One region of the Cohnella hashimotonis genome, then DNA from elsewhere that is predicted to be linked to it. Evidence: riboswitches for the same ligand, from Rfam matches in the RefSeq annotation. Region 1 holds a riboswitch; the other holds the start of a gene.
The links. A riboswitch is a leader RNA that binds a small molecule or an ion and turns the genes downstream of it on or off. The one in region 1 is predicted to bind glycine.

Region 1 (15,196 bases):
GGATCGGCACGAAGCCGAGATTCGGTCGATGTGCGCGCAGACGATGACAAAGAAAGCGGGCGGATAAGATGGCAATCGTACAAGTAACGATCGTACCGATCGGCACGGGCTCGACCAGCGTTAGCGCATACGTCGCCGAGGTCGAGCGCATTCTGCGCATGGCGCCGGAGCGGATCGAGCACCAGATGACGCCGATGAGCACGATCATCGAAGGCGCGCTCGAGGATGTGCTGGCTGTCGTCAGACGCATGCACGAGACGCCCTTTAATCATGGCGCCCAGCGCGTATCGACGTCGATCACGATCGACGATCGCAGGGATAAGCAGGGGACGATGGCGCAAAAAATGGAGGCTGTGGCGGACAAGCTGCGGCAGCAAACGGAATAAAAAAAGGGGGCGATCCAAGAGCGCCCCCATGCTTGTTCGGATATATCAGGATTCCTGGCTGCGGCGCTTGTCGATCGCTTCTTCCATCGTTTTGTCCGTCAGATGGGCATAAATCTGCGTCGTTTCGGGCGAAGCGTGGCCGAGCTGCTCCTGCGTCTTGTACAGATCGTTGGACAGATAATAATCGGTCGCGAACGAATGGCGAAGCTTATGTACGGACAGATAGGGTTTGCCGAATCGCTTCGCGTATTTGATCACCATCTCCTGGACCGCGCGCTTGGTCATGCGCGAGCCTTCCTTCTTGCCGTTCGCCAGGGCGAGAAAGAGGGCTTTTTCCCGTTTGGGCGCATGATAGCGCACCTCGCGCTGCTGAAGGTAGGACTCGAGGTTCGTCAGCGCGTCCTGCCGGAAAAAAACGGGCGTCTTAAACGTATCGTCGTTGCTGCCTTTCCGGTAGACGTATAGCAGTTTCTTTTTCAGATCCAGATCGTCCAAATTCAGATTCACAAGCTCCGATACGCGGAGGCCCGAATTCAGGACCAGACTCACGATACAGGCATCGCGCGTGTGGTTCAACTCGTGCGCGTACAGCGCCTGCTTGTTGTCCGCCACGTCCGTTGCATAGTGCTCGTTGATATAAGCGATAAATTCCGTAATTTCCTCTTCCTGAAGCAGCTTGCCTTCTAATTTGGCTGCCGTATCCTTCGGCTTGTGCGTCCGTTTGATCGACACCTTGGCCATCACGTTGCGCTTCAGCAGCGGATAAAAGTCGTCGTCCTCCGCGATCTGGCTGAGGTAGTGGAACAGAGAGCGGAGGGAGGAGAGCTTGCGAGAGATCGTCGTCCGCGTATTGGCGTGCTCCCGCCGGGTCGACAGCTCCATGCGGAAACTGTCGATCTCGTCCATTTTCAGCTTTTCTAACGCTTCGATCGGAATATCGCTCATCTTCTCCGCCGTCGTCAGACCTTCCCGCATCAGCCAGTTAAAAAAAGTCTCGTAATCCCGCACGTACTCCAGTAGGGAGGAGGGGGAAAGGTCCGGCAACTTGAAGTTGATAAACTTCTCGACGTACCAGGGCATGCTCGGCACGCGCTTGTCCAATTGCTCGCGATCTTTGATTTTTTGCAGGTTCATCGGGTTCGCGCTCCAGGCTGAATTTATTTAGGCTTATTATACCAGACGGACGGTCCATGTTGCGCGTCTCGCATTTTAAAAAGCGTCGTAAATAATGTTATGTAAACTAAATGCAATTAACTGCATCAAATGCAGTTAAAAGGGCGAGAAAGGCAAATCAACATTTAACGACAATAAAATATTGAATTCGACAAATTAATGCTCTAAATCCTCGCTCACAAGATCCTTTATCTTTCTACGGATTATCTCGCAGCGCAGCATCTGAACAAACTCGACATCCAAACCAAGCGTTCTCGCTTCGAAATAGCTGCTTGCCAGATGATCGTCCTGCAGATGCGCCAAGATGAATCTCATCTGGGGAATCACCTTTCCGGATGGCGTTTTTACGGTTTCGGCCGCTTCCTTGAAGCGAAGCGTTTCCATCTGAATTTCCTCTGCTATATTCAATATTTCATGGCGGTTAAGCCGTACCCTGACCGATTGCTCCTGAAGTACAGTCTGGACAGCCAGGGAGACATACCACGCATCGTCGTTTTCCTTCAGTGCCTTCATCGTAATCACCTGCAAACCTCGTTTACTTTAGTTTGAAATAAATAGATTTCTTTTGAATGCTTTGCGCTTATATGTTAAAGTTTACCTGTAATTTATTGGTGTTGTCAGTGCAATTTGAGTGCGTAAAGATGCAAAATGATATGCACATTTATTAAAAAACGCGCAAAAAACTCGTATCTAATTAAAGATACGAGTTTATCACTGGAAATAGGTAGGACTTTCTACACCCAATAAGTTTCTTTTGCCGAAGCAGAGTCGTTTTTTACAAATGCTTTTTTAAGAGCGCTTTTTTCATTGTTCTTTAAAGAAAAGAGGCCAATAGCTGACTCAATCGTTTGATGGTCTGACTTTTTTAGTTGCTTTATTACAGATTTTAGTTCTGAAGGCTGTGCTAGGATCACGGTAATTACCTCCTGGTTGGATAGTTTTTCCTAATCATATTATCACATTTTGTAGAAAGAAGGGCAGGAATTGTCGATTAAAAAGACAAATTTATTCATTTTTATTCTATTAATAGGGATAGTTTCTTGGTTTATCTTTATAACAATGCGTTATCCTTATATGGATTTCAATGTGATTGAAAGAAATGGACACTGGTATGTTAGCCAAATGGACCCAAGAAGTTTAATTACGAAAACAGATCTTCAAATAAATGATGAAATTTTATTTATTAATAAAAATAAAGTGGAAGATTATTATTCAGTTAGACGTTGGGGAGCGGTGGATCAAGCAAAAGAAATATCGGTAAAGCGAGGAGACTTAATATTTAAGATTCAGACTGATCAACTATCTAAACTTACTAAAGAGGATCTTTTGTCCGTGTTCGGTGGTTTAAGTTGTTTATTTGTTTCCTTACTATTGCTTTTAGGCATAAAGAATTCTGAATCGGCAAAAAGGTTAGCGATCGTCTTCGTATCAATCAGTTTGACATTTCTTAGTCTTGGGGCTTCTATCAGAGGAGATTTACTGGGGAAAATGATTATTGGAGCGGGGTTGGTTACCATTCCAATTGCCATGGTTCATTTTTTAATCGTGTTTTTAAACGATAAGGGACAAATTAAGCTAGAAACAAAAAACTTAAAATGGTGGTATGCCTCTGTTATCTTTTTTACGTTGCCACTCCTTTTTCGCTTCGACAATTTGTCGGTAAATCAATGGATTCATAAGATTTATTCTCTTTGTGAGCTTTTATTTTTTTCAATAGGTGCGCTCATTAATATTGTTTATTTAATTTTCATTTATTTAAAACATTGTAAGTCTAATCCTTATCTATCTATGATAATTAAAACTATAATTGTCTTTTTTTCTATTTCAATAACGCCGATCGTTTGCTTTTCATTTTTTACAAAAATAATGTTTGGTTTTGAATGGATTAGATCCGGTTATTCCGGTTGGTTTATTCTATTGTTTCCTCTGTCGTTTACATATCTCATGGTAACTAAAAAAATTTACGATATAGACTTGATTGTTAGAAGAATTATTCTTACTACCGCTGTCTCGATTATTCCAAGTGCCATCATTGTTTTAATGATACCATTAATTTATTCCTATAAAATGGAATTAAATCATATGTTCTTAGCATTTACAGTTCTCATCGTTTTAATATCCGTAACCCTGTATTCTCTGGAATATTTTACGAACAAATTAGAAAAAACAATTTTTCCACGGAGATATTACCTGCAAAGCTCAATTAAAAAAATAGCAAAAAAATTAGGATTGATTTCAAGCTTTACTGAATTAAAAGAATTAGTTTTAAAAGATATTATTGAAATTTTGCAAGTATATGGAGGCGCTATTTTTTTTAAGTATAATGATTCTCACGAGTTGATAAGTGAAGGTGCAATATTAGAAAGAGATATTCTTAGTATATTTTCTCAAAAATCTGTAGATTCCGATTTAGTCGTCTTTGAACTTACGCGTAATCAAGAGTACGTAAGTTACCTGGTGCTTACAAGAAAAAAGACAAATACATACTTAGGTTCTGAAGAAATGCAATGGCTAAACTTAATTACATCGTATTTGTCTATTAGCATGGAAAACTTATATTTAATTCGTAAAATGTCACATAAGCTTGAATTGCTTGCAGCCCAGGTTCCAAGTGAAGAAACGGCTAATGATATTGCATGGTTTCGTAAACTAATGTTTGAGCTTCAGGAGAAAGAAAGATTCCGTATCGCTACAGATCTGCACGATACAACCATGCAAGACCTGTTCTTTTTAAAGAGAAAGCTGGCTGCTTTGCTTGATAATTATTCGGACGATTGGCAGGATTCGGAGCAGGCGAAGAGTTTGCTTGATTATATCGATATCATCAATATGAATTTGCGACAAAGCTGCTTCGAGCTGCATCCTTATTTGCTCCAAGAGCTTGGATTGGTACGGACGATTGACAAGCTTATCGATTTAGAGCAGTCTACCTTGCCATTTGAAGTCGAGTTCAGGTATGGAGGCATCGATCTCATCGAGTCTTGCAACATGGAGATGAAGCGTCATCTTTTCCGCGTGTTCCAGGAGCTCATTAACAATGCGAAAAAACATTCGAATGCAACAAAAGTGAATTTTAATCTGAGTGCTTCTAACGGCAAGCTGGTGATGCAGTACCGTGACAATGGCCTTGGCTTCTTATCCGAACAGGATCTCGTTCGAGAGATCGGGGGCTCGCATATCGGCCTGGAGCAGTTGAAGAGCAGAATCTTATCCATGCGGGGCGTATTCGAGATCAAGTCCGGTCAAGGCAGCGGCATGTCGTTCAGTGCCGTAATCCCGCTTAAAGAAGGAATGACTGCATGAAACGAAAATATAAAACGATCGTCGTGGATGATCATCCGTTGATGGCGCAGGCGACGCTGCAGTTGGTCAGCCAGATGGACAGAATCGAGACAGCCGGGTTTGCAAAGAGCGGCGAAGACGCAATTCAGCTAGCTGCCGCCGTCAGTCCCGATCTGGTGCTGCTGGATTATCAACTGCCGGATCTGAGCGGCACACAGGTTGCAGAGCGGCTAAAGGCGGCGCATCCGAACCTCAAGATCATTATTTTCACAGGCGTCGACGTCTCGGACCTGCTTCCTTTTCTGCTGTCCAATCTGATAAGCGGCATTATTTCCAAAGGGGTCACTGAGTCGACCATGAAGCACATTGTCGCCTGCGTGCTCGACAATCATATCGTGCTGCCGCAGAGCATGATGTCGCAGCTGAAGAGCATGTCCGGCAAAGACAACGTCGATCAGCTGTTGTCCGAGGAAGAGGTGCTGCTCATGACGCTGATCATCAAGGGCGATACGTACGAGAAGATTGCCGAACGGATGTATATCAGCAAACGGTCGGTCGACAACTATCTGAGGCGCATCTACGAGAAGCTCGGCGTTCAAACGCGTGCGCAAGCGATCGAGAGATTCGTGCAAAGTTCGCAATACCAGAGTTGAGAGGGAGACGGGCATGGACGAAATTGTGTTGTCAGAGCTGGACCGGATGGTGGATGAATACGCGCGGGATGCGACGTTGAATGCGACGCTGCGGTCCTTTATCGCCGAAAAAGCTTCCGAGAAGACGTCCTGGGCGGAAATGACCCGCTGCACGCATCGGATGCTGGGTGGGCGGTCTCCCGAACTGGAGCGGCATGCGGCGCTGACGGAGCTGATCATACTCCTGTTGGACATCGTGGACGATCTGCAGGATCGGGATAGCCCCGGCAGACCTTGGATGACTTGCGAGCCGGCCGTTACGCTCAACGCGGTACTCGCGATGTTCGCGGCGATTCTCGGCAATTGCGACAGGCAGGGGATTGGTATCAGGATCGGCGGTCTGCTGGCAAGATCGATTCAAGGGCAGCAGGCAGATATCACTGATAAGGTGCAATCGGAAGAAGATTATTTTCACATGATCTCGGACAAGTCAGGCGCACTGATGCAGCTTGCCGTCTATATGGGATATTCGCTCCTCGACGGGATCGATTCCGATGTGCAAGAGACGCTCGACCAGCTGGCCGTATGCGGGGGGATCGTTTCCCAGATTGAAAACGACGCGAGAGACGTGCTGAGGCTCGACTTCAAGAACGATCTTTTGCACAAAAAGCATACGCTGCCCGTCCTGTTCATGCTGGAAGACAGTCACGCAGAATTTCCGGCGCTGGACGAATATTATGAGGGAGTGCTGTCACAGGAGCAATTCGTCGATAGACAACAAGAATTTGTACAGTACGCACGGGATTCGGGCTGCATCGAATATTGCAAGGTCGTGCAAGCGCTCTACAAAGATAAAGCGAACGAACTGTACGATCTGCTGCCGCCGATGCAAGAGCCGTGGGCGGGGAAGTTCAGAGAAATATTTGTCCCCGATTATGAGGTTCGGTATAATGCAAGTTGAGAGGGGGGCGTTAGTTGATGGCAAATCACTTTGCCGGAATGCGCTTAACTCATGCAAAGCCTGCGAATAGGGCGATACTTTGCATGGGGCCGGACTTTCAGCGTTAACCGATCGCCCGTACCAGCGTTATCGTTTCTAATCATGGGCTTTGCACCTAATTAGCGTTCCATACTAATTAAGGGGCTGAAAAGCATGCAACCATTCATTAGAAACCACCAATATAACCTGATTAAAAAACAAGTCGGTCTGCTGCAGCACGCCTGCGCGACTGTCGCGGATCCGAGGATTGTCGAATCGGTCCGTTCCAATATGCAGTTCAAGCTCGCAGAGGCGTTTCCCGATGCGAACGAAGCGGCGCTTGAGATTGTCCAACGCGGATCCGAGCTCGGTACCGCGCCGGAGTTCCAGCTGTATCTGGCTTCTCTGGAGAGTCACCGCATCGCGTTCGAACCCGGGACGGAGCAGCAGCTGAAAAAGCTGTATCCGAAGATCAAGAAGCTGAAGCTTCCGGATCTGGCCGCGCTGGATAGGAAAGCGATCAGCTATCTGGGCTGGTCGGACATCGCTTCGAACAAGCTGTTTATCGTGTACCCGCTGGATGGCCGGCTCGTCGGCATTGAGGGAAGGTTCACGCCGACGAACAAAAAGGGCACCTGTTTCGTGTGCAATCGGCAGACGGAGGTTGGCCTGTTCACGGCACTTACCAAGTCCAGGCCCGCGAACGCATCGCCGGACTACTACAAGGCGATCGGCAATTATATGTGCGCGGACAGCGAGGTTTGCAATCATAACATTACGGATCCGGCGCCGCTCGAGCAATTTTTGAGCAACGTTGTGAAGTAGAGGCATCGTTTGTGAAGAGAAGCAAGGGCAGTGGAGCAAGGGCAATGAAGCAAGGGCAGTAAAGCAAGGGCAATGACGTAAGAGCAGTGAAGTAAAGAAAGTAAGGCAGGAAGCAGAGCAATGAACGGTGAAGCGCATAGGGCTTCACCGTTTTTTTTCTTATACTGACTCGGGCGGCGGTGATTCGAAGAGTAGCAAGGATGCTTTTGACGAGTCGGAGTTTTCGGGATGTCGGGCGAGTCGAATAACCTGCATTTATACATGTATTTTCAACTGGCGCACGAGGCATGATGAAATTCATGCAAATAAGCAGGTAAATGCGCTGTACGATCCATAAATGAGGTGGAGGGAGGAAAATAACTGCTTTTTGGCAGTTGTTTTGTCCAGATGCGGCGATATCGGCAAAAAAGATGTATATTTGCAGGCATTGCAGTGAATGGTCGAATGCGAGTGTTCTACCAAACCGTCCGAACGGCAGTCGAATGAGCCATCGATAGCCTACCGCGCGAATCGAGTTCAGATGCTAGTCAAATCCGCTGGGCACTCTTCCATGTTTAGCACACAGCGGCCGTCTTCACGACGGGTTCGTCGACTTCGCCGCGCAGCAGCGCGATCTCGTGCTTGTATGGCGGATTGACGTACTTCTTCGCCCCGATCGACGGCGTCTCGAGCAGCATGGGGAGGCCTTGCAGCTGAGGATGCCGCACGACGTAGCGGAGAGCATCGAGCCCCATGAAGCCGTGTCCGATATTTTCGTGCCTGTCCTTGCGCGAACCACGCTCGTGCTTGGAATCGTTGATGTGGAGCACTTGAAGCCGGTCCAGCCCGACGATGCGGTCGAATTCGTCCAGGACGCCGTCAAAGTCGGCGGCGACGTCATAGCCCGCGTCATGGATATGACAAGTGTCGAGGCATACGGACAAACGCTCGTTGTGCGTAACGCCACCGATGATACGCGCCAGCTCCTCGAAGCTTCTGCCGCACTCCGTACCTTTGCCTGCCATCGTCTCGAGCGATACTTGAACGTCAAGCCTTTCGGACAGCACTTCATTTAACCCTTCAACGATCCGGGCGATGCCCGCTTCCGCGCCCGCGCCGACGTGCGATCCGGGATGCAGGACAAGCTGCCGGCTGCCAAGCGCTTCGGTGCGCACCAATTCTTCGTGCAGCAGCTCGACGCCGAACTCGAACGTTCGCGGTGAGATTGTGTTGGCCAGATTGATGATAAAGGGCGCATGAACGACAATGTTCGAAATACCGTGCTCGCGCATATGGGCAGTGCCTAGTTCAATATTGAGCGCTTCGATCGGCTTGCGGCGGGAATTGTGGGGCGCGCCGGTGTAGATCAGAAACGTATTTGCGCCATACGATGCCGCTTCCTCGCTGGCTTGCAGCAGCATGCGGCTGCCGGACATCGATACATGCGAGCCGATTAATAAAGACATGCCTGCATTACGCCTCCTCGGAAGAACAGTTCCATTCGCAAGTAAAATTACGTTGACCTCATCATAAAACGCCGGGGGTTTCCGGTCCAATGCCAAATAAATCAAAAGCGCGCAGCCGCTCCGATCAGGAGGGCTGCGCATCGGCCAAGCGTATCTTCAGCTGCAAGCGCAGTTGAGCACCGGCTTGCGGGCGGCGGTCGTCTCGTCGAGACGACGGACGACGGTGTCGTAAGGCGCATTCAGGACGAGCTCCGGGTTCGTGCGAGCCTCCTCGGCGATCCGAATCATCGTATCGATGAAGCCGTCGAGCGTCTCCTTGCTCTCGGTCTCGGTCGGCTCAATCATGATGCATTCCTCGACGTTAAGCGGGAAATAGATCGTCGGCGGGTGGTAGCCGAAGTCGAGCAGCCGCTTGGCGACGTCGAGCGTGCGCACGCCATAGGGCTTGAGGCCCCGGCCCGACATGACGAACTCGTGCTTGCACACGCCGGGATACGGAATCTCGTAGTGCGGCGCGAGGCGGGCCATCATGTAGTTGGCGTTCAATACGGCGCATTCGGACACGTGGCGCAAGCCCTCCGGTCCATAGGTCCGAATGTACGTGTACGCGCGGACAAGGATGCCGAAGTTGCCGTAGTATGCCTTGACGCGTCCGATCGATTGAGGGATATCGTAGTCGAAAAAATAAGTGCCGTCTTCGCGGCGGGCGACGATCGGCTTCGGCAGGAAGGGGATCAGCCTGTTCTTCACGCCGACGGGGCCCGCGCCCGGCCCGCCGCCGCCGTGCGGCGTGCTCATCGTCTTGTGCAGGTTCAAGTGCACGACATCGAAGCCCATGTCGCCCGGCCGGGCGATGCCCATAATGGCGTTGGAGTTCGCGCCGTCGTAATAAAGCAGGCCGCCCGCATCGTGGACGATCGCCGCGATCTCGACGATCTGCTCCTCGAACAGCCCCAGCGTGCTCGGATTGGTCAGCATGAGCGCAGCGGTGTCGCCGCCGACCGCCGCGCGAAGCGCCCCCAGGTCGACCATGCCCCGCTCGTCGGACTTGATCGTGACCGTCTCGAATCCGGCGACCGTCGCGCTCGCGGGATTCGTGCCGTGCGAGGAATCGGGCACGATTACCTTCGTCCGATGCTCGCCGCGACTCTCGTGATAGGCGCGGATCATCATCAGGCCGGTCCATTCGCCGTGAGCGCCGGCTGCCGGCTGCAGCGTGACCTGGTCCATGCCGGTGAGAACGGCGAGGTCGTTTTGCAGGGTGTACATGAGCTCGAGCGCGCCTTGAATGCTCTCCTCCGGCTGATAGGGGTGAATTTTGGCGAAACCGGCAAGGCGTGCCGTATCTTCGTTGATTTTCGGATTGTACTTCATCGTGCAGGAGCCGAGCGGGTAAAAGCCGTTGTCGACGCCGAAGTTGCGGCGGGACAACTCGGTGTAGTGGCGGACGACGTCGACTTCGTACACTTCGGGCAGCGCGGCCGGCGTCTCGCGCAGCATGGAGGCAGGTATCAGCTCGGAGGCCGGAACCTCAGGCACGTCGCATGGCGGCAGCGAATAAGCGACGCGTCCGGGTTTGCTCAGTTCAAAAATCAATGCTTTTTCTGTCGGTCCTGCATTCGTCGATGCGGTCATACGGCCACCTCCTCCAATTTGGCTGCGAAGCTGTCGATTTCTTGACGCGTGCGTTTCTCGGTAACGGCAATCAGCATATGGCCTGCCAGCTCCGGATACGCGATGCCCAGGTCGTAACCGCCGAGAAAGCCCGACGACAGCAGCTTCAGATTCGTCTCCCGGACGGAGACGCCGTACGGCAGCTTCACGACGAATTCGTTGAAGAACGGTGTGCCGAACGGCAGCGCGAATCCGCGCCTCGCCAGTTCGCGGGCTGCGTAATGCGCCTTTTGCAGATTCAGCCGAGCTGCGTCCTGCAATCCCTGCTTGCCCATCGTCGACAGATAGATCGACGCGCACAAGGCGAGCAGCGCCTGATTGGAGCATATATTGGACGTCGCCTTCTCGCGGCGGATATGCTGCTCGCGGGCTTGCAGCGTCAGGACGAAGCCGCGCTTGCCGTCGATGTCGGTCGTCTGGCCGACGATGCGTCCCGGCATCCGGCGCATGAGCGGCTCCGCAACGGCGAAGAAGCCGCAGGTCGGGCCGCCGAGCGATTGCGAGATGCCAAGCGGCTGCGCGTCGCCGACGCAGATGTCCGCGCCAAGCTTGCCCGGCGTCTCGAGGAGGCCGAGCGCCATCGGATTGGCGCTGACGACGAGCAGTCCCTTGACGCCGTGGACGATCGGCTCGATGGCGGCCAGGTCCTCGATCGCGCCGTAGAAGTTCGGCGACTGGACGAGCACGGCCGCCGTGTCGTCCGTGACCGCTTCGCGCAGCGCGGCGAGGTCTGTGACGCCGTCCGCGCAGCCGATCTCGGCGATGTCCAGATTAAGCCCGCGCGCCATCGTGCGGAGCGCCTCGCGCGCTTCCGGATGGACGGCGCGGGAGACGATCAGCTGCTTGCGCCTGGTGGCGCCTGCGGCGAGCGCGCCCGCTTCGGACAGCGCGGTGACGCCGTCGTACATGCTGGCGTTGGCGACCTTCATGCCGGTCAGCTCGCAAATGTACGATTGAAATTCAAAGATGGCTTGCAGCTCGCCTTGGCTGATTTCAGGCTGATAGGGGGTATAGGCGGTATAAAATTCGGAGCGGGAGATCATGTGATTAATAACGACGGGAAGGTGATGGTCATAGATGCCGGCGCCGAGAAAGCTCTTGAAGCGGTCGGTGTCCGCGTTGCGCCCGGCCAGCGCCTTCATATGCTCCAGCAGCGAGAACTCGTCGAGCGCGCCGGACATCGGCAGCGTGCCGCGGTAACGAATGGCCTCCGGAACGTCGCGGAAGAGCGCCTCGACGGACGAGACGCCGATCGTCTCCAGCATGTCGGCCTGGTCCTGCTCGGTCATAGGGATGTATCGATGGAGATTTGGCATGGCGATTCATCACTCCTTGGGCAGTCTCTTGTAAAAAGGCGTCCTGATCACTTCGGCCTTCAGCCGTTTGCCGCGAATATCTACTTCGACCCCGGTGCCGGGCGCGGCGTAAGCAGCGTCGACCAGGGCAAGCCCCAAGCTGCGCTTCAGCGTCGGAGATTGCGTTCCCGTCGTCACCTCGCCGATCCGCAGATCCCCCGCAAATACGGGGTAGTGGGAGCGGGGGATGCCTCTGTCGATCATCTCGATGCCGACAAGCTTGCGGGGCAAGTCTTTTTCCTTCTGTCTCACCAGCGCGTCCTTGCCGATAAAGTCTTCCTTGTCCAGCTTGACGAAGAAGCCGACGCCCGCCTCCAGCGGGGTGATCGTGTCGGACAGCTCTTGCCCGTACAGCGGCAGGCGCGCTTCGAAGCGGAGCGTGTCGCGGGCGCCGAGACCGGCCGGCACGAGTCCATACGGTTCTCCCGCAGCCATCAGCGTGTGCCAGACGTCTGCCGCCCGATCGGCGGGGACATAGAGCTCGAAGCCGTCCTCGCCGGTGTATCCTGTACGGGAGATCAGCACGTCTGCGCCGGCCAGCGGCGTTTGCTCATTGAAGCGGAAGGAGGGGAGCGCCAAAACGTCATGCGTCGCGCCGGCAGCATCCAGGATATCGGCAGCGCGCGGCCCTTGAAGGGCGAGCAGGGCGTAGCGGTCTGAAGCATTTTCGAGGGAAACGTCCCCGAAGAGATGGGATCGCATCCATGCGAAGTCCTTGTCGATGTTGGCGGCGTTCACGACGGCCATGTAATGATCCGCAGCGATCCGGTAGACGAGCAGGTCGTCCACGACGCCGCCGTTCGGGTAACACATGAGCGTATACTGTGCCTGGCCGTCCGTCAGTTTCGAGACATCGTTGGTCGTCACCCGCTGCAGGAAGCGTTCCGCGCCGCCGCCCGTCACGATGAACTCGCCCATATGGGAGACATCGAACAGGCCGGCTTGCTGACGAACCGCGTCATGCTCCTTCTGAATCCCCGAAAATTGCACGGGAAGCTCCCAGCCGCCAAAGTCGATGCAGCGGATGCCGGGAAGTTCGGCATAGACCGTGTAGAGCGGGGTTCTTTTTAATTCGGTCATCGTGGTCGTTCGCCTCCTTGAATCAAAGTCTCGATCGATCCCGTTTCGACGCAAAAAAGGACAGCCGCAAAAAGAAAGCGCGCCCCCAGCCGAAGCTGCCTGCGTCCTCTTTTCGCTCTGTCCTTTGTACCTGAGAGTTACCTTGAATCCGTACCCGGAACCAAGTTTCCCCGTGGGTGATCCCGCGTCCCGCCGCGGAATGCTCTCCAGAGTCGCGTCCGGCAAAGGTCCTTTTGCCTGAGAGATTCTCCTCTTGCGAGGGTTACTCCTTCGGCGCCGCCTCCACGTTCATCAGGGGCGATCTCTCCCGCTGCCATCATCCGCACTATGCTTTTGTCGTTACAATCTATTCATACATGAGTCTGGGAGGAAGTGTCAACGGTAAATTGCATGGTATACTGGGAGAACCGAAAATCAGGGAGGCATCGACATGAACGACAGCATGACTTTGGCGGATGCATTCCAAAACAGCAAGTATCCGATCGTCGGCCACGGCAAACGGAACGTCCAGGTGCTGATGGAAGCATTCGAGGGAACGGATGCGGACGCGAGCAGCGATATGTACGGAAAAGGGGAGATCATCGAGCGGTTTCAGGCGAAAATGGCCGCTTATCTCGGCAAGCCGGAGGCCGTATTTTTCCCGAGCGGCACGATGGCGCAGCAGATTGCGCTGCGGATTCACTGCGACGAGACGGGGAAAGGGAAGGTCGCTTACCATCCCCTTAGTCATCTGGAGCTTCACGAGGAGGACGGCCTGAAGGAGCTGCACCGGATCGAGACCGTGCTGCTGGCCGAGCGCGACCGGCTCATCGGGCCGGCGGATGTCCGATTGCTTGGCGACGACGTCGCATGCCTGCTGCTCGAACTGCCTCAGCGGGAGATCGGCGGTCAGCTGCCGCCCTATGCGGAGCTTGAGAAAATTGCCGCTTACTGCCGCAGCCGCGGCATCAGATTGCATCTGGACGGCGCGCGACTGTTCGAGATTTTGCCGCATTACGGGAAGTCTGCCGCCGAAATTTGCGCGTTGTTCGACAGCGTGTACGTCTCTTTTTACAAAGGACTGGGCGGTATCGCGGGAGCGATATTGGCGGGGGACGCAGCGCTGACCACGCGGTCGAAGATCTGGAAGCGCAGGCATGGCGGCGATCTGATCAGTCTGTATCCGTATGTGATCAGCTCCGAATACTACTTCGACAAGCGAATCGGCAGAATGGCGCAGTATTACGAGGAAGCGAAGACGCTGGCGGCCATGTACAACGATTGCGGGGATCCGATCCGTACGGTCCCGGCGGTGCCGGCGTCCAATATGTTCCATGTCCAAGCGGACCTGGAGAAGGAAGCGCTGGAATCGCTATTGGTGGAAGTATGCGAAGCGACGGGAGTCGGCTTGTCCGCTTGGGTCCAGGGGCTTGAGGATGGTGGCAGCGCCTATGAGGTAAGCATCGGCGACCGCTTTGCGGCGGTACCGGATGACCGATTGCGCCAAGCGTTCGCGCTGCTGAGAGAAAAGCTGCAGGAAGACGGGTATCGGGCTTAGAGCTAGCGCGCATCCTAATGCGGGAATGGCGTTTGTCTTAAAGCGAAGGAGACCGATATGCGCAAAAACGAATTCGAAGCGCTTCAAGCCCTGGAGCGCCATGCGACGCCTTTTCTAGGGGCAGCCTACGCGGAAGCGCTCGTGGAGCTTGCCGGCGAAGCCAAATTCGCGCTGATCGGCGAAGCTTCGCACGGCACGTCCGAGTTTTACGTCGAGCGGGCCGAGCTGTCCAAGCGGCTTATCGTCGAGAAGGGCTTCAAGTTTATTGCCGTCGAGGGCGACTGGCCTTCTTGTTATGTGCTGAACCGTTATGTAAAAGGCGACGACGCAGCCGGCACGATCGCCGCGGAAGCCCTCCGCGACTTTGCGCGCTGGCCGACCTGGATGTGGGCGAATCGCGAGATCGCGGCGTTCGCAGACTGGCTTCGCGTTTATAACGACGGCAAGGCCGAAGAAGACAAGGTCGGCTTTTACGGCATCGATCTGTACAGCTTGTGGGAGTCGATGGACGAGATTCTGAAGTACCTCGCGCAAAAAGACGGCACCGACCTGGAGGCGGCCAAACGCGCCTTCGAATGCTTCGAGCCGCACGGACGAGAGGAGCAGCAGTACGGAATCGCGGCCAATTTCTATGGCGAGGGCTGTGAAACGGAGGTCGTTGCGCTGCTGCGCAAGCTGCAGGACAAATGGCAGAGTGCGCGATCGGGAGACCGCGAGGATGCGCTTGCGGCGGAGCTGAATGCGCTCGCGGTGAAGGGAGCGGAGGATTATTACCGGACGATGATCCGCCACGATGCCGAATCCTGGAACGTGCGCGACCGGCACATG
Region 2 (15,196 bases), 3.8 Mb from region 1:
CTCCATGCTGGTGCAGCTGCCGCTCGCGCTGTTCGTCGCCATCCTCATCAGCCGCTTCGTCCGCAAGCCTAACTTTCTCGTATCGAGCTACTTTATGCCCGTCATCCTGTCCGTCGCCGTCATCGGGCAGTTGTGGAAAACAATCTACAACCCTGCTTCGCAAGGCGGCATGATCAACCAGATCCTCATCAAGCTCGGACTGGACTCCTGGACGCACGCCTGGCTGTCGGAGCCGAAGGTGGCGATCTACGCCATCATCGTCATCGGGCTGTGGCAGTATCTGGGCTATCATATTCTCATTCAATTTACCGGAATCCAGAACATACCGGCCGATATTTACGAAGCCGCCAAGATCGACGGCGCCGAAGGCTTCAAGGCCGACCGATATATTACGCTGCCGATGATCGTGCCGATCTTCAAGATCTCCGTCGTGCTCTCGTTCATCGGCTCGCTGCAGTCGTTCGACCTCATCATGGTCACGACGGCCGGCGGACCGGCGCACGCGACGGACGTCCTGGCCAGCCATATGTACAACATCTCGATCCTGTCCCAGAAATACGGCTACGGCAGCGCCATCGCCTGCTTCCTCGTCGTCGTGTGCCTGGCTGCGACGGTCATCATCAACCTGCTCTTCAACCGCATCGAGAAGCGCTACAACTAATGCCGCCAATGCCGCGAAAATAGGAAAGGGGGCGCAACCCCATGAGCCAATCCGCCAGCATCGCCGTCCGGGAGCCTGCCGTCCAGACTCGAAGGCGCGGGTTTTCCCTCAAAAAGACGATCGTATTCGGCTTCTTCGGCGTCCTGCTCGTCACGCAGCTGTACCCGCTGCTGTGGCTGCTCATCTACTCGGTCAAGACCAACGAGGAGATTCTGTCGGGGAGCTTCTTCGCCCTGCCGGCCTCCGTGCAATGGAGCAACTATTCGAACGCGCTCGCGGGCGGCCGCTACTGGCACTACCTGCTCAACAGCGTGATCGTGACCTCGGTCACGATGGTCTGCGTCATTCTGCTCGCGTCGCTCGCCGCCTTCGCGATTACGCGTTTTCGCTGGAAGTACGGCCATATCGTCATGCTGATCTTCCTGATGGGCCTCATGATCCCGCTGCAGAGCACGCTGCTGCCGCTCATGCTCATTTTCAAAAACATCCACGTCCTGAACACGCGCTGGGCGATGATCCTGCCCTATATCGCGTTCCAGATCCCGATCGCCGTCTTCATTATGAGCGGCTTTCTACGCACGATTCCGCACGAGATCGAGGAGTCGGCCATCATGGACGGGGCGAACGTGCTGCGCATTTTCCGCAGCATCATCCTGCCGGTATCGGTGCCGCCGATCATGACGGTATGCATCCTGACGTTCATCAACGTGTGGAACGAATACATTCTCGCCGCCACGTTCATCTCCAAGGAAGCGCTCAAGACGCTGCCGTTCGGCGTGTACAGCTTCGTCAGCCAATACTCGGTCAACTACGGGGCGATCGGCGCCTTCCTCGTGCTCGGAGCGCTGCCGGTCATCCTCGTCTACTTCCTGCTGGCCGAGAAAATAACGAAAGGCATGGTAGCGGGCGCGGTTAAGGGATAAGATGAGAGAATGAGAAAAAGATTCCAGTCCATCCATGGCCGCTTGTTCCTGATCTTCCTCTTCAGCATGCTCGGGCTTCTGCTCATCGTCAGCCTCGTCTACTATCAGCGGGCGACCGAACAGATCAGGGACAAGGTCGGCGTCATCGCGAAAAAAAACATATCGCAAACGGTCGGTCTGTTCGAGCTCATGCTCAAAGGCTACGACAGCGTCACCAAGTCGCTCAACAGCAACAACGAGCTGATGCAGCTGCTGCAGCAGAAGACGCCCGCGGGCTCCCCGGAAGTAAGCTCTGTCAACCGGGAGCGGCAGATCACCGATATTCTGGGCGCGATCTTCTATTCGCGGAGCGATATCGTCGGCATCCACGTCATCTCGAGCCAGGGCAAGGTGTACAGCTTCGACCGCTCGATCGGATCTTCGACGCGGGATTACAAGATGACGGACTGGTATGCCGAGCTGCAAAAGTCCAAGGGGGATATGCGCTGGCTGGGCGTATACCCGCAGGCGCCGATGAGCGGCGGCATCGACAGCCCGGTGTTCGCGTTCGGCCGCCAGCTGTTCGAGCTCAGCACGATGAAGTCGGTCGGCTATGTGCTGATCGAGACGGAGGAGGACCCGATCCTCTCGGCGCTCTCCAACGCCAGCATCGGGCCGGGCAGCAGTGTCGTCATCCGCGATTCGGCCGGAAACGTGATTGTCCGGACCAGGCCGGAGGTGGATGGTTCCGAGGCGGAGGCATTGCCCGCCGACTGGCCGGGCGCGCTGAAGAAAAGCGAGGTCGCCGTCCGCGACCGCAAGGACGCGCTGCTGACGGCGGCCCGGATCGGCACGGCGGACTGGACGGTTATCGGCGTGACGCCGAAGCGCGACCTGAAGCTGGAGCTGAAGCAGACGCAGCGGTTCCTGCTCACGGTCGTCATCCTGCTCGTCGCGGCGGCCACGGCGCTGGCGACGCTCGTGTCGCGCTCGTTCTCCTCGCCGTTCAAGCGGCTGATTCAGCAAATGAAGCAGGTCGAGTTAGGGAACTTTCAGGGGCGGGTCCGCGTCCATTCCTATCAGGAGCTCAACGTGCTCGTGGGCTCTTTCAACCGGATGGTCCAGCAGATGGACAACTTGATCGAACGAGAAAAGCTGCTGTCGATCAGCGAGAAAAACGCCCAGCTGCAGGCGCTCCAGTCTCAGGTCAACCCGCACTTTTTGTTTAACACGCTCGACATGATCTATTGGCTGCTCGACGAGCGGGAGAACGACCGGCTTGGGCGCCTGATCCTGGCGCTTTCTCGGATTTTTCGGTACAGCAGTGACTGGGAAGAGGCCTCGCGCGCGCCGCTCCGGCTTGAGCTCGAGCAGCTGCGCCACTATCTCACCATTATCGAGACGCGGCTCGGCGGTCGCGTTAATACCGAGATCGAGGTGGAGGAGCGCTGGCTCGGCGCCCAGGTGCCGAAGATGATCCTGCAGCCGATCGTGGAGAACGCCGTGAAGTACGGGCTTGAGCCGCTAAGCCGAGAAGGCGTGCTACGGATTTGCTCGGAGGAGACGGAGGACGCGCTCGTCATCGTCGTCGAGGACAATGGCGTCGGCATGGACGAGGAGACGCTGCTTCGCATCCGGCAGTCGTTGGAGGATGCGGCCGCGGCGCCGGCCCGGCAGGAGGATGCCGCAGGACGCCGGGGTATCGGGCTCGCGAACGTGCACCGCCGCATTGCGCTGATGTACGGGGAAGGGTTCGGGCTTCGTATCGAGAGCGAATGCGAGCGCGGCACGAAGATTATGGTTTCGTTTCCGAAACCCGCAGAAGAGGGGGATTCTTGATGAATATTCTCGTCGTCGACGACGAGGAAGTCATCCGCAGCGGCATCGAGCGGACGATCTCCCGCGGTTTCCCCGAGCATCGCGTCCTGCTCGCGGGGAATCCGGAAGAAGCCGTACAAGCGCTTCGGACCAAGCATGTCGATCTGGTGCTGACCGACGTGCTGATGCCCGGCATGACGGGACTTGAGCTGATGGCATTTTCCCGTCGCATGCAGCCGCAGGTGAAGTGGGTCGTCATCTCGGCGCATTCGGAGTTCGCGTACGCGCAGGAGGCCGTGCGGCTCGGCGCCAGGGACTATATGCTCAAGCCGATCGGCAAGGAGTCGCTAATCGGACTGATCGACGAGCTTGCGCGCGAGATCGCGGAGGAGAGCGAGCGCAACAAAGAAGCCGACCTGATGAAGCGCAATCTGCGGTTCCTTCGGGAAGGCGTATTCGCGCGTTGGGCGTCCGGTCTCGACCTGGGCGGCATCGATATCGCGCCGTTCACGGAGAGCCACCCGTACTTCAACCTGCTTATGGTGCGTCTGGACAGCGATGCCGATACGAAGCTGGAGCACTTCATCGTAGAGAACGTGCTGACCGAGCTGATGGATTCCGCCGGCAAAGGCTTCGTCGCGAGCATTGACGCGCACAGCCTGCTTGGACTCGTGACGCTGCGGGAGGAAGCTGGGCTCGGCCTGCTCGTCGACAAGCTCCGCACCCATCTGAAGCGTTACTTGAAAACGCCGTTCCAGGTGCTGCATTCGGGGCGCATCGACGATCTGGCAGCCGTGCCCGGCGAGGTGCGCCGCATGCGAAGCGCATCGTCCGCGCAGGTGTACGATCACTACGCGAGCGGGGGAGAAAAGGCGATCGAGGTCGCGGTTCAGTACATCCATACGCATTTCGGCGAGGAGATCGGACTGGAGAAAGTGGCGTCGATCGTGTACCTGAACCCGGTCTATTTCAGCCAGCTGTTCAAGCAGAAGGCGGGGACGGGCTTCAAGGAGTACGTCACCAACCTGCGAATCTCGCGTGCGATGGAGCTGCTGGGCGGCTCGGAGCTGAAGATCGGCGATATCGCGGAGCGGGTCGGCTATCCGGACGTGCGCCACTTCTCCCAGGTATTCCGCAAGAAGGCGGGCTGCACGCCGTCCGAGTACAGGCAGGAAATGAAAGGCGGCGCCGCAATTGAATGCGGACATTCGCAGGAGGCAAGCGGGCGGGAGGAGCGCGGGACGGAGGATGAAGAGAGGCAGGAGTAGGAGGATGTGCAAAGGAACCCAATCCACTGAAGCGACCTAGCCGCCACCAATCTTACTAAACCGTCAAGCGCATCCAATCACCGAAGCCACCGAAGCCACCGAAGCCACCGAAACCACCGAAACCACCGAAACCACCGAAACCATCGAAGCCACCGAAGCCTTCCAGTCCTCCCCGCAGCGGACATAGCATCCGCTATTTCGCCGCAAAGCGCTTAAAATCAAGCCTTACGGACACCAGATTCTTTATTTATGCAGTTAGCGTTTCATTGCGCTTCATTTTAAGCAATAGCGGATGCTGTGTCCGTTTTATTCGTCGACGCAGCTTCGATGACCAGTAAAAGTTTGTTTGATTCAGCCAAATCGATTGACATCCATTCCCCGCGTGAATTAAGCTATCCGTGTAAAATCTTATATTTGCGGATGACGATGGCAGGGAGAGACTGCGCCGACGGCGCGGCACCGAAGGAGCAAGTCCGCGGCCGGCCCGCCGCAGGATCAAACTTTCAGGTAAAAGTACCGCCATCCGACGCGCCTCTGGAGAGAGCGAACAGCCACCAAAGGGGTAAGGGCGGAGCGAACGCCCCGTCTAATCTCTCAGGTACCCGGGACAGAGCATACGGCAGCTTGCCGTTGCTCTGTCCTTTTTTGCCGTTCGGCGCTTATTGCGGCAGGCAGCGGTGCGACCTTAAACGAGAGGATGACGAAGATGAGCGAGATCAAGGCTGGTTTGGGTTACACGGAGGAGCATGAGTGGGCGGAGGCGACGGCGAGCGTCATTCGGGTTGGCATCACCGATTATGCGCAGAGTCTGCTCGGAGACATCGTCTTTGTCGAGCTGCCCGGAGTAGGCGATGCGCTCGCGGCGAATCAGCCGATGGGGACGATCGAGTCGGTCAAGACGGTGTCGGATCTGTTCAGCCCGGTGGACGGAAAAGTCGTACGCGTGAACGAGGAGCTGCTGACTGCGCCGGAGAAGGTCAACGCGGACCCCTACGGAGAAGGCTGGATCGTCGAAGTCGAGGTGGATGGCGATCCCGCGGAGGCGGTCGGCGGTCTGATGGATGCCGGGCAATACGAGACATTCCTCGCGAGCAAGTAGCCAGACTTTTACGCAGACGATCAATGACTGAAGCTGTAAGCTCGGAACGGCCTGCTTCATGATGCGGGGATAAAATATCGCCTTCTGTAAACCAGTAGCTAAATGCCTGCATCCGTGCAGGCTTTCAGCCGATTTGACGAGCGGAAGCGAAAATGCCTGCAAATCAGCATCTATTTAGCTGTGAAACCCGAAAATCACAAAGGGAAAGAGATCAAAGCCTGCAGATTCGCATCTTTTTATTGTTCGAAGTCTGTCATGTAGAAAAAGGATGTAAATTTGCAGGCATTCATCTGTTCCCCTCCGGCAGGCGAATCGCGCTCACGGGAGGCATTGTCCGATCGCGCATCGCTGCCGGCGTCACTCTGGAATTTGGCGCGGTCTGTAATGCGTTCAGACGGTCGGCGTCAGGCCGCTAACTGTATAGGCTACTGCCAAAGAACCGCCAGGCGATCTTCCCTGGCGGCTTTTTCCTATGTCTGCTTTCAAATATCTCCGAATTACTTCCCATCCTTCGCCGCGCCGGCCAGCCTCATCAGCTGCGCGATCTCCTGATCGTGGCTGCCGGACGTCCCGTCCGCGCCTTGCGACCGCAAGCGGTCGATCAGCGCGACGGCCTCGGGGCCGGCGACGGTGACGATGCGTTCGCCGAAGCCGCGGTCTTTCAGCCATTGCTCGGCTGCGGCCAGCGTATCCGTCCTGTCCGTGTCGACTGAGCGTATGCCGATGCCGCCGTGCGGACCGGGCTCCGGTCCTTTGCCGGACAGGCCGCCGGTATTGCTCAGCAGCTTGCGCTGAAGGTGATCCGTCGAGGACGCGGACGGTCCCCGGTCCTTGGCCGCGAGGAACACCGTATCGTTTGCCACGAGCACGCGAACGCCTGCCAACCCTGCGCCGGCAAGCTCGGCCTCCAGGTCCGACGAGGCGCCGCGCCCGCGCAGCCCCGAGCTGCCGATCCGGCTCAGCACGCCGCTGCCCATGCCTTGTCCCGACGCGCCGTATTGGTTGGTCGTCCTCGTCTTCTCCCGGTCGACGCTCGGGATGACCGCCGGATCGTGCTGTCCGGCGATCTGCGGCCGCTGCACGGAGTGCAGCTTCAGCCGGTCGTCTACGATGCGCTGCGCGTCTGCCGCTTGCTTGACCGACTGCTCGCGCAAGCTGTGGCTCTGGCAGGCGGCCAGCGTCAGTACGCTTGCGGCGCAAGCGATCGCGAGCATCCGGCGCTTTGTTGCGATTGCGGTTGCCATGGCGAATCTCCACCTTATATTGGATTGGTTTGAAGTTAGCATAGCCAGCCGCCCGGAATGCATAAGGACTTAATTTTGGAAAAAACTAATCGGGAAAATCCGGAACGAAAATTGGAGGTGAAAGGATGGCTGACCAGAATCACAAAGGCGGCTCCGGCCATGACAACGTCGAGCAGCCTTCCCGGCGGAAATTTCTCGTCCAGGCCGGCTATGCGGTCGGCGGCGTCATCGTGGGCGGGGCGCTCGGCAGCCTGATCCGGCCGTCGAAGAAAACGGAGAACGCTCCCCAAACGGGCGAAGGCACGGCTGCGGACATCAAGAGCTACAATCGCGCGCCAATGTTCTTTACGCAGGAGCAGCTTGGCATCGTATCGGCGGCTACGGAGCGGATCTTTCCGGCAGACGACGCCGGTCCCGGCGCGCTCGCGCTCGGCGTCCCGTTTTTTATCGACCACCAGCTGGCGGGAGAGTGGGGATTCAATTCCAGGGAATACATGTCGCCTCCCTTTTACGCGGGAGAGAAGGTGCAGGGCTATCAGGGCCGCTTGAAACGGCGGGAAATGTTCGAGATCGGACTGCGGGAATTGGAAAATTACAGCCAGACGAAATTTACGAAGGGCTTCTCGGAGCTCGCGGCCGAGCAGCAGGACGAGGTGCTGAAGGCGTTCGAGTCCGACGAGGTGAAGCTGACGACGATCTCGGCGAGCGGTTTTTTCAAAATGCTGCGGAGCAGCACGCTCGAAGGCGCGTACAGCGATCCGCTGTACGGCGGCAACGCGGACATGAACGGCTGGAAAATGCGAAGCTACCCCGGCAACCAGATGAGCTACACGGACGTCATCGACAAGGACTTCGCGGTCATCGCGCCGAGCAGCCTGCAAGACCATCTAAGCGCCCACTAAGGCGGAGAGGACAAGACCAACTATGGCCAAAACGCTGCCGAAAACGGACGTCGTCATCGTGGGCGTCGGCTGGGCGGGCGGCATCATCGCCGCCGAGCTGACGAAGAGCGGGCTGAACGTCGTCGGCCTGGAGCGAGGCAAGGAACGCAAGACGGAGGACTATTTTATGGTCCACGACGAGCTCCGCTATGGACTGCGGTACGAGCTGATGCAGGATTTATCGAAGGATACGGTGACTTTCCGGAGCACGGAGAAAATTCGCGCGCTGCCGATGCGCTCGTACGGCTCGTTCCTGCTGGGCGAAGGGCTTGGCGGAGCCGGCGTCCACTGGAACGGGCAAACTTATCGCTTCCTACCGTACGACTTCGAGATTCGTTCCAAGACGATCGAGCGGTACGGCAAGAACAAGATTCCGGACGGCATGACGATTCAGGACTGGGGACTCACCTACGACGAGATGGAGCCGTATTACGACAAGTTCGAGAAGCTCGCCGGCATCTCGGGCGAGCCCAACCCGCTCGGAGGGAAGCGTTCGGCCGATTATCCGACGCCGCCGATGAAGAAGTCGCCCGCGCTCAGCATGTTCAGCGACGCGGCGTCCAAGCTCAAGCTCCACCCGTACATGATGCCGTCGGCCAATCTGTCGGAGCCCTACACGAATCCGGACGGCATCTCCCGCGCCGCCTGCCAGTACTGCGCGTTCTGCGAGCGCTTCGGCTGCGAGTACGGCGCGAAGGCGGACCCCGTCGTCACCGTGCTTCCCGTGGCGCTGAAGACGGGCAAGTTCGAGATTCGCACGCATTCGCAGGTGCGCCGCATCCTTCACCAGGGGGGCAAGGCGACCGGCGTCATGTATACGGACGTCACGACGGGCGAGGAGCTCGTGCAGCCGGCGGATATCGTCGTCGTGACCAGCTACGTGTTCAACAACGTCAAGCTGATGCTGATGTCGGGGCTTGGCAAGCCGTACGATCCCGCGAGCGGAACGGGCGTGATCGGCCGCAACTACGCATACCAGGTGCTGAAGGGCAACGCGGCCGGCTTTTTCGACGACAAGCAGTTCAACACGTACGCGGGCGCGGGTTCGCTCGGCGTATCCCTCGACGATTACAACGGGGACAATTTCGACCATACTGACCTGAAGTTCATCCACGGCGGCTCGATCAGCCTCAGCCAGACCGGCATGCGTCCGATCGCCAACAATCCCGTGCCCGGAGGGACCGCATCCTGGGGGGCCGAGTTCAAGGCCAACTCGGTCAAATACGCCAATCGCTTTCTGTCCGTCGGCGGGCAGGGGTCGTGCATGCCTTTTCGCCATCACTTCCTCGACCTCGATCCTACATACAAGGATGCGTACGGCGATCCGCTCGTGCGGCTGACGTTCGACTTCGAGGAGCAGGACCGCCAGCTCGCGCTGTACCTGTCGGGCAAGTGCGCGGAGATCATGAAGGAGATGGGCGCGAGCCATATCGACCAGCTCAAGGAGCTCGGCCCGTACGAAATCACGACGTACCAGTCCACGCACAATACGGGCGGCGTCGTGATGGGCGCTTCGCCGGACACGTCCGCGGTCAACACGTATTTGCAGATGTGGGATGCGGAAAACGTGTTCGTTGTCGGCGCCAGCGCCTTCCCGCACAACTCGGGCTACAATCCGACCGACACGGTCGGCGCGCTCGCCTTCCGGGCGTCCGAGGGCATTCTCAAGTATCGGCAAAAGGGCGGCAGTCTGGTGTAAATCGCGTAAAGGGAGAGCCTCTGCTTCGAGGAAGCAGGGGCTCTTTGGCGTGTTCGGATGGCGGATACGGCTTGCTGACATGGTTAAGTAAAGTTCATAACCTTGAAACACGGCCATTTCATTCGCATTTAGGGAATGTCAAAATAAATGGCAAGCCACCTGCAGAAGGAAGGAACAAGATGAATGTGAAGGCGAATTGGGCGGAAGAAGCCTGGCGGCAGGTCATCGACAAGATCGGCAGAACGAGCGCAAACATCGGAGCGTCATTCCCGAATGGCTCTGTCAATGGCCGCTACAACAGAAGTCCTGCGCATGATTGGGTCGCGGGATTTTGGCCGGGTCTGCTATGGTTGGTCTACCGGGACACCCAAAATGAACGGTTGAAGGAGCTGGCCGTACAATGCGAGCAGCAGATCAGCAAGACGCTGTGGGCGTTCGACGCTTTGCACCACGATGTCGGCTTTATGTTTGGGTTAAGCAGCATTAATCAATATAAGCTCCTGCAAGACGAGGAAGCCAAGCGCCACGGGCTAATGGCAGCCAGTCTGCTTGCCGGAAGATTTAATCCGGCGGGCGGGTTTATCCGCGCCTGGCCGAACTGGGGCGACGAGGATCACGCCGGTTGGGCGATCATCGACTGTATGATGAATTTGCCGCTCCTGTACTGGGCCTCCAAGGAAATCGCCGATCCGCGGTACCGTCTCATCGCCGAGATTCATGCGAATACGGTGCTTCGGGAATTTTTGCAAGAAGACGGCTCCGTTCATCATATCGTCAGCTTCGATCCGGAAACGGGCGAGCGGAAGGAAGCGCTGGCCGGCCAAGGCTACACCGCTGATTCGGCGTGGGCAAGGGGCGCGGCATGGGCTTTGTACGGATTTGCGCTTAGCTATACATACACCCGCAAGGAAAAGTATCTTTCGGCCACGAAGAAGGTGGCGCGCTTTTTTCTGGATCATTTGCCGGCAGACTCGGTGCCGTATTGGGATTTTCGTTTGCCTGCGGATGCGGATGGCATGCCCAGAGATTCCTCTGCGGCGGCCATAGCCGCTTCAGGGCTTCTGGACTTGGCCTCCTTGGTGTCGGAAGAGGAAGGAGGCGCGTATAAGCACGCAGCCGAGCGCATCCTTTGTTCCTTGCATGAAAACTACGGCGCATGGGACGAGGACGAAGAAGGTCTGCTGCTGCATGCGACCGGTTACTACGCCGCCGATATTGGCGTTGACGCACCGTCCATTTATGGAGACTATTATTTTGCCGAAGCACTGTTTAAACTGAAATATAACGGCCTGGAGCCATGGTGAAAGGATAGGGAATATGACGACAAATCGCGTACAGCTAGTTAAACCGGGCTATTTTGCAACGGCTGCCGCGGCGGACAGCCGCAGAGGAGAATTCGACATCGGCAACGAAATTTTGATCGCGCACGAAGTGCCGGTTGACTTTGTTTTTATCGGGGACTCGATCACGCATATGTGGGAGTTAAATGCCTATTTTGGCCGCGGCGGTCGTTTTATCGTGAATCGGGGCATCGGCGGAGATATCAGCAGCCATGTCCTGCGAAGATTCGATGCGGACGTCATCCAGTTGAAGCCGAAGCATGTGGTCATTAAAATCGGCGTGAACAACTTCTGGGCGATGGACGGCTGGACGGCAGGCGACAGGAAAACGGCGGAACAAATCATTCCGGGTCTGGTCCAGGATATCGAGGAAATGGTCAAGAAAGCGAAAGAGAACGATATCGTGCCGGTCGTCTGTTCCATCCTTCCGACGGATATGCCGCAATCCGGGCATAATGACGGGCGAAACGCCGGCATCGTCCGCGCGAATGAGAGACTGCAAAAAGTTGCCGCCGAACGAGGCGCGATCTATGTCGATTATCATTCGCGTATGACCCAGGAAGACGGCCGCCGGCTGCGCGAAGGGCTTGCGGACGACGGGCTTCATCCGCACGTGCTGGGCTACGATATTATGGCCGATGCTTTACGCGAGACACTGGCGCAGAAGGGGATTTATATCTAACTTCGAGACGAGTTGAATCGAGGGACCGCCTCAACAGTCATACCTGTGACTGAGGGAGCGGTCCCTCGTTTTATTTTGCCTGATGAAATAAAATGTTATATCGTGGAAATTATATATTTTGAATGGGGGGCTGCATGGTGAGAAACACGGTATCGGTTTTTCTGATGGGGATCGGCGTTCTCATTATTGCCATCGGCTTCATTGCCGGCATCGGCCTGGGCAAGGACGCGAACGGCGAATTCTCGCTTGCGATTGCCTTGTACTGGTGGCTGTCCGCACTGGCGGCCGGATTTTTGTTCATCGGCTTGTCGGAGGTCGTCCATCTGCTGCAGAAGCTGCTCGACCGTTCCGCGGGAGCCGCGCCGTCCGCGCCGTACCAATCCGAACAGTCGGGCGCCGGAAGGCTGCCGACGTCCAATACGACGGCAGGTGGATCGGCTCGAGCTGCGGAAGGGACCGGGAGCTATTCTGCGCCGGCGAATCAAGCGCGGCCCGAAGTTCAGACGGAGACCGCCGTTCAGCATGGGGGCCCGGCGAGAGGCGTCGAGCAGTTTAAAGGACTGACGATCCTGCTGGACGAGCGGAAGATCAAAGGCACGTTTCGGTTCGGCCCCGAGCTGCTTCAGATCGTGAGCCAATCGATGTTTCAAGCGGATGAGGCAGCACAGACCGTCGAGACCATTCCTTTGCATTCTTTTTCCGCCGATTATCTCGAGGGCAAGGACTACTACACATTTTCTTTTGAAAAGGGTACGCGCAAGCTCGCGTTCAAGACGCATAATTTGTACGACTATGACCGGATCGTAAAGCGGATCCGGCGGGAGGCGTAGCTTAACCCTTATACCGTCGACCGTAAAAAACCCTTCCCTGCCGACTGTTGTGGTCGGAACAAGGAAGGGTTTTTATTGAACGAGCGGCTTCAGGTCGGATTCCGCTCCTTGATCAGCTCGGCGACGGGCTCGTGCTTGTCGTCCTCGATGATGCCGCGGGTGGAGCTGCGGAATTCGCGCAGCGTCTCGCCGAAGGCTTTTCCGAGCTGGGGAAGCTTGGCCGGACCGAAAACGATCAGCGCGATGGCGAAGATGATCAGCAGTCCGGAGATGCCGATATTGTGAAACATCGTGGGTTCACCTCCTTTATAAACGTTTGATCGCATTCATATTCTTATTTAGCCGGCTTAAATTTGAATGCCGTCAACCAGGTGCAGGCCCCGCGGCGCGGCGCAGCCTGAATTGCCGGTTCGCGACGAGCGCGCTGCACTCGAACAGCAGCAGGAGCGGCACTGTCACGGACAAGTGGGAGAACAGGTCCGGCGGCGAAATGCACGAGCCGACGACCGCGAGCCCTACGTAGGCGTACTTGCGGATAAACTTGATGCGCGCAGGGTCCAGCAGACCGAGCTTCGTCAGAAAGAGCATGACGAGCGGCATCTCGAACGCGATACCGAGCGGCATCAGCACGCCGAACATAAAGGCGAAGTAGCGCTCGATCCCGTACATTTCCACGGCGCCCACGCTTTCGTTCATCGACTGCATGAACCGGAGCATCATCGGAAAAACGAGAAAGTACCCGAATGAGACGCCGAGGAGAAACAGCAGGAACGACGCGGGTACGTAGCCAAGCGTGCCGCGGGCTTCCCTGCCGGTCAGCCCGGGCCGGACGAACGCCCAAGCCTGATACATCGCGAGCGGGAACGTGAGCAGCGCGGCGAGCAGGAAGGCGCACCTCAGGTAGACGAACAAGCCGTCGGTGAACGAGAAAACGTGCCAGTCGATCGGCGCGCCCGCAGCTGCCCGCGATTTGAGCAGCAGCAGGATGGAGGGAGACAGGTACAAGCCGGCGCCCATCGAAGCGACGAACCAGATGCCCGTGACAATCAGCCGCTTGCGCAGCTCGGACAGATGGCCGATCCATTCTTGATTGGCGTTCATAAGCATCACCGCCGTTGCCATATATTGCATAGCTTTGTCTTTATCGTGTCCAATTCGCCCGGGGCTATTCCCGAAGTCAAAGGCAAGATGTCGCGTGCATGCCATTCCGATAAATGGAGAAATCTAACCGAAACGACAAGAAGGAGGTCAAGCTCGCATGAGAAAATGGGCGGCAATCGCAGCAACTGCCGCGCTGCTGGCAATGACGACGGCGGCTTGCGGCAAAAGCAATAACAACAACGCTTCCACGACCCCGCCGTCGAGCGAGGCGCCGGCATCGCCCAGCGGCACGACGACGTCATCCGGCGAAGGCGCGGAGACGATCTACAAAGCGCAATGTATCGCCTGTCATGCCGCCGATCTGAGCGGCGGCGTCGGTCCGAATCTGACGGACGTCGGCGCGCGCCTGTCGACGGACGAGATCTCGTCGCGTATCCACAACGGCGGCGGCGGCATGCCGGCGTTCAAGGGAACGCTCACGGACGATCAAATCAACACGCTCGTGAACTGGTTGAGCACGAAAAAGGGCTGATCTCGCCGGCAGCGGGAAAAGCGCGGCAAAAAGCCCGCGAACGCGATTCCGATCAGGAATCCGCGTCGCGGGCTTTTTGCGTACAGCCAACGGCAAGGATGGATTATTGGAGTTGGCCGGCTGCAAGGCCGCGCTCCAGGCGATCAGATGATTCAGCATTTCGTTCACGCCTCTGCATAGAGGGCTGGGGTCCGTCTGCGCGTGGCGATTAGAGCCGCGCTTGCACGCCGTTAAGCACCCTGCTTCGCATGTCGGCGTCGACCGGCGCGCCATGGGCCAGCTCCAGCGCCCACAGTACGGCGCCCGTGGCTGGCGGCACCGCGAGCGGGAGGAACCGGCAGCGGCGGCTTGTCAGCTCGCCCACATCCCGCATGTAGCGCTGCATCATAAGCGGACTCTCGGCCTTGATCCAGACCGAGCCGGACAAAACGATCTCGACTTCGTTGTCCACACTGAAGTCGAGATGGGCGATGCATCCGGCCGTGGAGAGCGCCATCTGCCGGGCCGAGTGCGCAACGAGCGAGACGGCGGCTTCGTCGCCTGCGTCGGCCGCTGCGAACAGCACGCGCATTAGCTCCGTGTTGGGGAGCGTGCGCTTGTACGCCGCTTCGGCCGCAAATGCCATGAAGCGCTCGCGCGACGGCGCGCCGAGCAGCGCCATGACCGGCTCGGCCATCGCGGTCGGCGGCCCCAGCCGGTAGAAGCCGTCATAGACGGCGCGGACGACCTTTCGGCCCAGGTAATAGCCGCCGCCTTCGTCCCCGGCGAGCTCGCTGCCGATGCCGCCGACCTGAAGTCGTTTGCCGCTGGGCGATATGCCGCCCGTGACCGCGCCCGAGCCGTTGACCGAGCAGATGCCGTAGCCGCGCTCGGTGCCCGCCTTGATGCCGAGGAACGAATCGTTGTCCACGGCATACTGCCGCAGCCCGATCCGCCCGGCGATCCGGCATAGCTCTTCCTGCTGCGTCGGCAGATCGCAGCCGGCCAGGCCGAACGCCGCGGCCTCGACCTGCGACAGCGCGATGCCGCACGGCTCAAGCAGCTCCCGGATGCGCGCATCCATTTCGCGATGGGCGCCG

Region 2: linked by a shared signal. The riboswitch ahead of gcvH (glycine cleavage system protein GcvH) and the one ahead of gcvT (glycine cleavage system aminomethyltransferase GcvT) in region 1 are both predicted to bind glycine.

What each region holds. Positions count from the first base shown of each region.
Region 1 covers NZ_JAGRPV010000001.1:3,036,210-3,051,405, forward strand. Annotated here, with positions in the region: gene KB449_RS12210 (phosphotransferase) at 1-67, shown strand, start outside; gene KB449_RS12215 (MTH1187 family thiamine-binding protein) at 69-386, shown strand; gene xerS (tyrosine recombinase XerS) at 432-1,520, opposite strand; gene sda (sporulation histidine kinase inhibitor Sda) at 1,716-2,072, opposite strand; gene KB449_RS12230 (hypothetical protein) at 2,294-2,473, opposite strand; gene KB449_RS12235 (sensor histidine kinase) at 2,544-4,862, shown strand; gene KB449_RS12240 (response regulator transcription factor) at 4,859-5,494, shown strand; gene KB449_RS12245 (polyprenyl synthetase family protein) at 5,508-6,434, shown strand; gene KB449_RS12250 (FusB/FusC family EF-G-binding protein) at 6,627-7,277, shown strand; gene KB449_RS12255 (deoxyribonuclease IV) at 7,832-8,722, opposite strand; gene gcvPB (aminomethyl-transferring glycine dehydrogenase subunit GcvPB) at 8,879-10,357, opposite strand; gene gcvPA (aminomethyl-transferring glycine dehydrogenase subunit GcvPA) at 10,354-11,712, opposite strand; gene gcvT (glycine cleavage system aminomethyltransferase GcvT) at 11,722-12,831, opposite strand; glycine riboswitch at 12,947-13,043, opposite strand; glycine riboswitch at 13,047-13,151, opposite strand; gene KB449_RS12275 (threonine aldolase family protein) at 13,262-14,368, shown strand; gene KB449_RS12280 (erythromycin esterase family protein) at 14,426-15,196, shown strand, end outside.
Region 2 covers NZ_JAGRPV010000001.1:6,848,749-6,863,944, reverse strand. Annotated here, with positions in the region: gene KB449_RS27270 (carbohydrate ABC transporter permease) at 1-661, shown strand, start outside; gene KB449_RS27265 (carbohydrate ABC transporter permease) at 703-1,584, shown strand; gene KB449_RS27260 (cache domain-containing sensor histidine kinase) at 1,594-3,402, shown strand; gene KB449_RS27255 (response regulator) at 3,402-4,649, shown strand; glycine riboswitch at 5,070-5,178, shown strand; glycine riboswitch at 5,182-5,262, shown strand; gene gcvH (glycine cleavage system protein GcvH) at 5,356-5,748, shown strand; gene KB449_RS27245 (hypothetical protein) at 6,246-6,992, opposite strand; gene KB449_RS27240 (gluconate 2-dehydrogenase subunit 3 family protein) at 7,118-7,894, shown strand; gene KB449_RS27235 (GMC family oxidoreductase) at 7,917-9,632, shown strand; gene KB449_RS27230 (glycoside hydrolase family 88 protein) at 9,812-10,936, shown strand; gene KB449_RS27225 (GDSL-type esterase/lipase family protein) at 10,950-11,654, shown strand; gene KB449_RS27220 (hypothetical protein) at 11,792-12,484, shown strand; gene KB449_RS27215 (twin-arginine translocase TatA/TatE family subunit) at 12,574-12,774, opposite strand; gene tatC (twin-arginine translocase subunit TatC) at 12,848-13,585, opposite strand; gene KB449_RS27205 (c-type cytochrome) at 13,743-14,117, shown strand; gene KB449_RS27200 (N-acetylglucosamine kinase) at 14,326-15,196, opposite strand, start outside.